2 regions of the Streptomyces sp. NPDC059740 genome follow, and region 2 is predicted to be linked to the other one. Evidence: riboswitches for the same ligand, from Rfam matches in the RefSeq annotation. Region 2 holds a riboswitch; the other holds the start of a gene.
What was found. Region 2 has a riboswitch for cyclic di-AMP ahead of ACFV3R_RS24220 (transglycosylase family protein). Riboswitches for the same ligand answer to the same signal wherever they lie in the genome.
Positions count from the first base shown of each region.

Region 1: it holds a riboswitch for cyclic di-AMP, as region 2 does, so the genes downstream of both, ACFV3R_RS31895 (M23 family metallopeptidase) here and ACFV3R_RS24220 (transglycosylase family protein) in region 2, are expected to answer to the same signal.

Region 1 is NZ_JBHWGP010000052.1:3,220-7,567, reverse strand. Features, by position in the region: gene ACFV3R_RS31895 (M23 family metallopeptidase) at 309-1,523, opposite strand; cyclic di-AMP (ydaO/yuaA leader) riboswitch at 1,749-1,884, opposite strand; gene ACFV3R_RS31890 (PP2C family protein-serine/threonine phosphatase) at 2,345-3,784, opposite strand; gene ACFV3R_RS31885 (TetR/AcrR family transcriptional regulator) at 4,079-4,348, opposite strand, start outside.
Region 2 is NZ_JBHWGP010000025.1:40,765-45,112, reverse strand. Features, by position in the region: gene eno (phosphopyruvate hydratase) at 1-1,201, opposite strand, end outside; gene ACFV3R_RS24220 (transglycosylase family protein) at 1,810-2,448, opposite strand; cyclic di-AMP (ydaO/yuaA leader) riboswitch at 2,456-2,665, opposite strand; gene ACFV3R_RS24215 (transglycosylase family protein) at 2,886-3,899, opposite strand; gene ACFV3R_RS24210 (cytochrome P450) at 4,077-4,348, opposite strand, start outside.

The DNA.
Region 1 (4,348 bases), on a different contig from region 2:
AGGCCGTCCCCGGCGCGCGGCCCACCACGAGCGCCCCACCGACTCCTGCTCGGAGCGTGCCAAGTCACCGTGTGCCCCCACACGTCACTCCGGGCCTCCGGACGCCACCACGCGCACCCGGACCGTCACCCCCGGCCCCCGGACGCCACCACGCACCGGGTTCGTCGCCCCTGGCCCGCGGACGTCACCACCTGCCCGGGTTCGCCGCCCCTGGGCCCGGACGCCGTCGCCGGCCACCGGACGTCACCGTGAGCCACCGGACGTCACCGTGAGCCTCCGGACGGCGCCCGCAGGCCCTCCCGGTGCCGTCAGACCTCGAGTCCGTGGGCGCGCAGCCACGGCATGGGGTCGATCGGGTCGCCGCCGCCCGGCCGGACCTCAAGGTGCAGGTGGGGGCCGGTGACGTTGCCGGTCGCACCCACCCGGCCGATGACGTCGCCGGTGTTGACGTGGCCCGAGGTGCGCACCATGGAGGACATGTGGCAGAACCACAGCTCGGTGCCGTCGTCGAGGGTCAGCACGATGCGGTAGCCGTAGGAGCCGGCCCAGCCCGCGGAGGTGATGGTGCCGGAGTGGACGGCCTTGATGGGCGTACCGGTGGGGACGGCGAAGTCCTGGCCGGTGTGGTCGGCCGACCACATGTCACCCGCCTGGCCGAATCCGGCGGTGAGGGTGTAACCGGTGACGGGCAGCCGGTAGCTGCGGGCGAGGGCGGCGAGGCGCTTCTTCTCGGCCTCGTGGCGGGCCTTCTCCTCGGCTGCCTTCTGCTCCTTCTCGGCCTTGGCCCGGTCGGCCTCGGCGTCGGCCGCCGCCTGCTTGAGCGCGGTCTGCCGGAGGGACTCCTGGTCCTCCTGCTCGCCCTCGTCGCGCTGCTGCTCCGCCTGCTGGAGGATGCGGGCGCGCAGGGCCTCCCCCGCGTGCGCGGTGTCCGAGCCCTGTGTGGCGTCGTGCCCGAGCGGGGCGGCGGAGTGGGCGGTGTCGGCCTGGACGGCGGTGGTGCCCGGGCCGCCGGTGACGTGGTCGGTGGCGTGGTCGTCGCCGGAGAGCATGCCGCCGACGACCGGAAGCGCGGAGGCGTCGGGCAGGTGGGCGGCCACGTCGTGGGCGAGGGAGCCGACGTCGGCCAGGGCTATGGAGACCGGCGGCTTCTCGTCGGCGCTCGCCATGCCCCCGGCACCGACAGCGGCGATGACGCCGACGCCCAGCACGGTGCTGCTGCGGGCGAGGCCCCCGCCGCGCTGTCTGACGACGCGGTGGCGGCCGCGGAGCGGAGCGCCCGCCTCCTCCTCGCCCGGGTTCCAGGCGCCCTCGCCGGGGTTCCAGGCGTTGTCGCCAGGGTTCCAGGCGCCCTCGCCGGCGTTCCACGCGCTCTCGTCCGGGTTCCAGGTCCCCGCGCCGGTGTCCCGGGCGTTCCCGCCCGGATGCGCAGCGCCCTGCCCCGCGGTCCAGGCAGCCTCGCCGGCGTTCCAGGCGCCCGTGCCCGCCTCCCAGGTGTCCGCTCCGGTCGTCGGTGCGGCCGGCACCGCGGTGTCGTCGAGGGGGTGGCGGCCGGTGGCCGGTGCCTCGGGGGAGCCGGTGGCCGGGGCGACGAGGGGGATGCCTGCGCCGAGGGTGACGCCTGCCGCGTCGACGCTCGCTGCCGTGCCGACGACCACGGGCGGGAGGTTTCCGGTGCCACCCGGCACGGCGGTCTGGGGGTGGGGGGCGAGGCCGGAGGTGGACCTGTTGAACGCCACGGAGGCGCACTCCTTTCCTTCCTTCGCGCCTACCGGGTTAGCTGACGGGTTCGGAGCAGGAAGGTCTCCTACGGATGCCCGGGGAGGGCGCCCGATTCACCCCACGGTGGTGGTTCCCCGGTTCCTGGCGCGGTGGCGACCGGCCGCGGGCGGGAGGGCTCGCGGCTGCCGCTCCGCCCGTCAGGCCACCGCGGGTGGGACGGGGAACCAGGCGCACGGAATGCGCGGTTCCGCGTCGGTGGCGGGGCCTGACGGGCGGTGCGACGTGCGTCGGTGCACTGCGCCGGTGGATTCGGCGGTGCCGCGCGGAGCCGCCTCGGTAGGCGGCGGGGACGACCGCGCTGCGTTATCGGACAGTAATCTAATCAGCCCTGAGATTCCAAGCCTTGGGCACACCTGTTCCACAACTCCCCTACACCCGGACCCCCCGCAAATGCCCCATGTGGCGATGAACCAGGGCGTAAGTCCGGGCTTTCAGTAAACCCCTGCCGCAGTGATCGTGTAAGAGTCGTTATCCGGCCGGCGACGGCACGGTGACGCTTGGTCAGCCCTTGAAGGCGGGCCCCTCCGTAGGCGTCGCCCCCTCAGGAAGCCCCCCGGACGGGACGTCACTCCGGCGCCGTCCCGCCCCGCTCCTCCAGCCCGTCACCCGCGGAGTCGTCCCCGGCACCGGCGGACCCGCCGACCAACCGGCCGCCCGGCCCGCTGCCGGGCCCGTCTCCTGACCGGCGGTCGACCCGGCCCCCGGGCCCGCCGTCCGCCCGCCCCTCCACCCCTTCCTCAACCCCGCCGTCCGCCCCGCCCCCCGCCGCGGAGCCCGCCACGCCGTTCTCCCGCCGCGCCCTCTCCCCCTCGGCCTCGCCCGGGCCGCGTCGTCGCACTGCCAGCAGGGCCATGTCGTCGGCCGTCTCCCCGCGGGTGTGCTCGGCGACGTCCGCGACGAGGGCAGCCAGCAGCTCCTCGGGGGAGTCGAAGACCCGGCCGCCCAGTCGCCGCACCGGGTCGTAGAACTCGCCGGCCGCGTTCCTGGCCTCGGTGACGCCGTCGGTGAACAGCAGCAGGGTGGCGCCCGGGGGGAAGTCGGTCTCGTCGGCCCGGTCGGGCCAGCCGGCCACCTCGCTCATCCCCAGCGGCAACGCGGGAGAGGCGGGGGTGACCTCACGCAGCGCCCCGTGCGCCTCGATGACCAGGGGCGGCGGGTGCCCCCGGTTGACCACGCGCAACCCGACCCGGGCGTCCGCGGGGTACTCGGCCAGTACCGCGGTGGTGAACCCCTCGAACTGGTCCAGCCCCTCCCGGCGGCTGCCCTCCCGCTGCAGGGCGCGTTCCAGGCGTCCCGCCACCGCCTCCAGCGAGGCCTCCTGCTCCGCGGCCTCCCGGAACGCACCGATGACGATGACGGCGGCCTCCACCGCCTCCATGCCCTTGCCCCGGACGTCACCCATGATCAGCCGCACGCCGTGCGGGGTGTCCTGGACGGCGTAGAGGTCACCGCCGATCCGCGCGTCGGCCTGGGCCGCCACATAGCGCGCCGCCACCGCCAGGGCGCCGATCCGCTCAGGAGGCGTGGGCAGCAGCGCCCGCTGCGCGGCTTCGGCGATGTCCCGTACCGAGGCCAGGCGCGCGTCGCCCAACCGGACGATGCGGTTGATGCCCAGCGCCAGCACGCTGACCAGGAGCACGGTGAGGATCTCGGCGACCAGTTCTTCCACCTGCCGCCGCCCCTGCAGGCCGAGGCGGAGCGAGACGGCCGTGATGGACGCCACCGCCGCCGCCGCGATCGCGCCGGTCGCCCGCAGGCGGTAGAAGGCCGCGGCGACCAGCGGCGCGCCGGCGAAGAGCGGGGCGGCCGTCCAGCTCCGGGGCGTGACCAGGTCGAAGGCGACGCCGCCGACCACCATCGCCACGGGGAGCCAGAGCGCCACCCACCGCCACAAGGGCGAGAGCCGCTCATGGCGCCCCTGGTTCTCCAGGTCGGTGCGGCGCCGTCGGCGCCTGGCCCGGCCCGCACCGCGGCCGCCGCTCCGCCCACCGCCTCGACGCACCACACCGGTCCCTTTCCGTGTCCCCGCCGGACGGCCGGCCCGCCGGGCCCGCTCCTCGCGGCCTCGGCGCCTGCCGCGTCCGGCGGTGGGGGCACCGGACGCGCTGACCGCGCACGCATCGACCTTTCGGACATACGTTACATACATGGCCAGGGCGGGGCGGGTGTCGCGCGGCGGGACCGGGCACGGCGTCCCCCGCCCCCCGCCCCGGCACCGCCGGCGGCAACCCACCCCACCGAGCGCGGCGCAGGCGGCGGATGAGGGGGCCCGCGGGTGAGGGCGGCCGGCAGTGGACGGTCAGCCAGCGGCCGGCGGCTGCGGACCTGCGCGGCGGTCGGGGGTGCGGAGGTAGGCGAGGGCCATGTCGCTGAGCTGGTCGGCGTACCAGTCCCACCCCGCCTCGTCCGCGGGGCGGTCGGAGCGTGCGGCGGTGTGGACGCAGGCGCCGATGAGGGTGCGGGCCATGGCATCCAGTGCCGACCGCGGGTCCGTGCGGCGGATCTCGCCGAGGTGGGGTTCCGCCGCCTCACGCAGCAGCCGGTGGAGGACGGCGACGACGCGGAAGCC
Region 2 (4,348 bases):
GGTTGTACTTGGCGACGCGCTCGGAACGGGCCGGGGCGCCGGTCTTGATCTGGCCGCAGTTGGTGGCGACGGCCAGGTCGGCGATGGTGACGTCCTCGGTCTCGCCGGAGCGGTGGGACATCATGCACTTGAAGCCGTTGCGCTGGGCCAGCTCGACGGCGTCCAGGGTCTCGGTCAGCGAACCGATCTGGTTGACCTTGACCAGGAGGGCGTTGGCGGAGCCCTCCTCGATGCCGCGGGCCAGGCGCTCGGGGTTGGTGACGAACAGGTCGTCGCCCACGAGCTGGACCTTGCTGCCGAGCTGGTCGGTGATGGTCTTCCAGCCGGCCCAGTCGTCCTCGAACAGCGGGTCCTCGATGGAGACCAGCGGGTAGGCGGCGACGAGCTCGGCGTAGTAGTCGCTCATCTCGGCGGCGGTGCGCTGCTTGCCCTCGAACTCGTAGACGCCGTCCTTGTAGAACTCGGAGGCGGCGACGTCCAGCGCCAGCGCGATGTCCTGGCCGGGGGTGTAACCGGCCTCCTGGATGGCCTCCAGGATGAGGTCGAGCGCCTCGCGGTTGGAGCCGAGGTTGGGGGCGAAGCCGCCCTCGTCGCCCAGACCGGTGGACAGGCCGCGGCCCTTGAGGACCTTCTTCAGCGTGTGGTAGACCTCGGCGCCCCAGCGCAGCGCCTCGGAGAACGACTCGGCGCCGATCGGCGCGATCATGAACTCCTGGATGTCCACGTTGGAGTCGGCGTGCGAGCCGCCGTTGAGGATGTTCATCATCGGGACGGGCAGCACGTGCGCGTTGGGACCGCCGAGGTAGCGGAACAGCGGCAGGTCGCTGGCCTCGGAGGCGGCGTGGGCCACGGCCAGGGAGACGCCGAGGATCGCGTTGGCGCCCAGCGAGCCCTTGTTGTCGGTGGCGTCCAGGTCGAACATGGCCTGGTCGATGAGGCGCTGCTCGGTCGCGTCGTAGCCGACGAGCTCCGGGCCGATCTGCTCGATCACGGCGAGGACGGCCTTCTCGACACCCTTGCCGCCGTAGCGGTTGGCGTCGCCGTCACGCAGCTCGATGGCCTCGAAGGCGCCGGTGGAGGCACCGGAGGGCACGGCGGCACGGCCGGTGGAGCCGTCGTCGAGGCCGACCTCGACCTCGACCGTGGGGTTGCCTCGCGAGTCGAGGATCTCGCGAGCTACGACGACGTCGATGGACGGCACGTTGTCTCCTTCGTGGGTGACGTGGTTTCTGCCCCCCGAGCCTAACGGCCCGGGGTCGCTTCCCCGCTCCACGGCCCGTTGGCCGAGGACAGAAAAACGGCGGTTACCGGTTGATACATGGCCATACGCGGCCTATTACCCGTAGATCCCGCGCTTGTTCGCTTTACGGGAAAACTGGGCGAAGGGGACAGAGATGAGGGGCTGTGAGCGCCTGCACCGCCACGGACACCCGTCGGCCGCAGCGCCGACAGCCCTGGCGACGCCGCCTCTCATTCAGCCATGCCCGCTTCCCCGACGCACACCCGGGTGGGCGCCGACGGCTCTTTTCGGCCTCGGCGGGCGCCACGGACCGTCCCGCGAGCAGCCGTGAGGGCGGGCCCGGCCGTCCGCCGGCAGCAGCCGCCGACACCGTCCGGACCCGCCGGAACGACGTGAGCCCCGCCGAACGCGTCCGGGGGGCGACACGTCGGCGGGGCGGTCTCACACGGCGGGGGCGGGCCCGGCGGACGGTCCGCACCCGCAGACCCGCGGCCCGTCCGGGCTCCGCGTCACCGGGGGGACGTCCGGTGACGCGGAACGGAGCGGGTGCCGCGGCGGGGGGCCGGGGCTCAGACGTGGAGCTTCTGGCCGGGGATGATCAGGTTGGGGTTGCCGCCGATGACGGACTTGTTGTCCCCGTAGACCTTCTTCCAGGACACGCCGTGAGCCTTGGCGATCTTCGCCAGGGTGTCGCCCTTCTTGACGGTGTAGTTGCCGTTCGGGGCGGACTTCGGCGTCTGGACGGGCTTCTCGGACTTCTGGCCGTCGGTCGAGGTGCCCTGCTGCTGGGGCTGCGGGGTGCTGGAGCCGGAGGGGTTCACGTCGGCCTGGGGGCCGCCCTGGGTCAGGCCGCCGGCGCTGGCGCAGGACCAGGCGCCCGGACCCTGCTGGGCGAGAAGCTTCTCGGCGACGGCGATCTGCTGGTCCTTGGTGGCCAGGTCGGCGCGCGAGGCGTACTGGGTGCCGCCGGCCGCGGCCCAGGAGGAGTTGTTGAACTGGAGGCCGCCGTAGTAGCCGTTGCCGGTGTTGATGTGCCAGTTGCCGCCGGACTCGCACTGGGCGACCTTGTCCCACTGCGAGACGGTGGCTGCGGAGGCGTTGGTGGCGCCCATCATCGGGACGGCCACCGCGGCACCGGCGACGCCGGCGAGCGTGGCGACCCGGACGGCCTTGGACGGACGACGGTGCCTGTTCCTGAGGTTCAGCATCGTTGACGTACTTCCTCACCGACGCCTGCGAGGTGAGCTGTCGGGTTCGGGCCGTGTGAGTTGCCCGGCCGCGCTGGAGATCGCGCGGCTTCACCCCTAGCCGGTCCCTCCGTGGTGCTCGTGGAGGGGCGGCGCCTACCTGGGTCCCCCGCTCCTGCCTACGGCGCTTGCGCGTCTGCTTTCTCCGGACGCCGGCAGGATTCGGCGAGCGCCAGGAGAGCCCGCCATCGGCGAGCGGTCACGACCGTAAACACACATCCCTGGGGTGTTCAAATGGCGCTCATGCACCACAGTTGGGCCTTTTTGATCACTTGACCGACCTATCTCCGCAGGTGGGCCGGGCACGGCGAGAGCAGGACAGGAGGTGCGAGCAGGGCAGGATGAGAGGCATGTCTCACATTCGGCAAAACAGTCACACCCGCCGAAAAGCCCCCTTGTCAGCTGTCGAGCCGGAGCTGCTGCCCGGGCAGGATGAGGTCCGGATCGGCGCCCACGACGGACCGGTTGGCGTCGTAGAGACCCTGCCAGCCGCCGTCCACCCGGTGCGCGTCCGCGATCACTGAGAGGTTGTCACCGGTCCGGACCGTGTAGGAACCGTCGCCCCGCGCCCCGCGCCCGTCCGCACCACCGCGGGAGGCCGCGGCGTCACCCTGCCCGCGCACAGGCTTCGTTACCTCACCGTTACCTTCGGACGGGTCGGGCGCGCCCCGGTGACGGCCGGCCTTCTCCCCCTGCCGGTTGCCGGCGGCGCCGTCTGCGGCGGCCGTGGCCCCGTCACCGGCGGAGGCCTCCGCACTCCCGTGCTCGTCCCCGTGGGTGGCGGACGGGGCCGGCGCCGGGGAGGTCGCGTCCGCCTCGCCGTCCCGACCGGAACCGGACGGGTCGTCGGCAATGGAGTCACCGGCGGCGGAGTCGCCGGCAGCCGGGCCGTCCGTGGCGTCCTCGTGGTCGGCGGAGGTACTGCCGGAGGCGGAGGGGGCGGACGGGTCGGAGCCCTGGCCGGAACCGGTGGAGTCGGTGGCGGCGGGCGCCCGGCCGGGCAGCGGCAGGCCGGGGTCGACGTCGGCCGGGACGTCGCCGCGCTCCAGGTGTGCGTCCCGGGCACAGGTGGTCCAGGCGTCCGGGCCCTGGGCCGCCAGGATCGCCTCGGCGACGGTTATCTGCTGCGACCGGCTGGCCAGGTCGGGGCGGGGCGCATAGGTGGTGCCCCCGAAGCTGCGCCAGAGTTCCCTGGTGAGACTCAGGCCGCCGTAGTGGCCGTCGCCCGGGTCGGCGCTCCACTCACCGCCGCTCTCGCACTGGGCGACCCGGTCCCAGGTGGAGACGTCGGCGGCGTGCGCGCCCCCGGCTGCCAGCAGCGGCAGTGCGATGCCCGCGCCGGTGACTGAGGCCGTGACGAAGAGGGCCGGAGCCTGGCGGGGGCGTCGGTGTCGGCCGTTCCCGGTGCGCATGTGCTTGCCTTTCGAGCGGCTTGTGATGTCCGCGTGAAGGTAGCCGGGCGGCCCGCCGGTCTCAAGTCGGTGTAGCCCAGATCACGTCCGGGTCACGCTGTTGACAAACTGTCACCAGGGCCCGGCCGCCCGGGAACGGGCCGTCACCGTCGGGGTGACGGCCCGGCAGCGGGCGGGTCAGCCTGCGGCCGAAGGCGGGACGGGGGTGAACTCCACCGGCAGTTCGCGCAGGCCCCGCATGATGAGGCCGCCGCGCCACCGCAGTTCCTCCGGTGCACCGGCAGCCCTCAGGTCGGGCAGCCGGGTGAGCAGCTTCGCCAGGGCCGTACGGCCCTCCAACCGGGCCAGGGGTGCGCCCAGGCAGTAGTGGATGCCGTGGCCGTACCCGAGGTGGGGGTTGTCCCGCCGCGCGAGGTCCAGGGTGTCGGGCCCGGCGAAGCGGCGGGGGT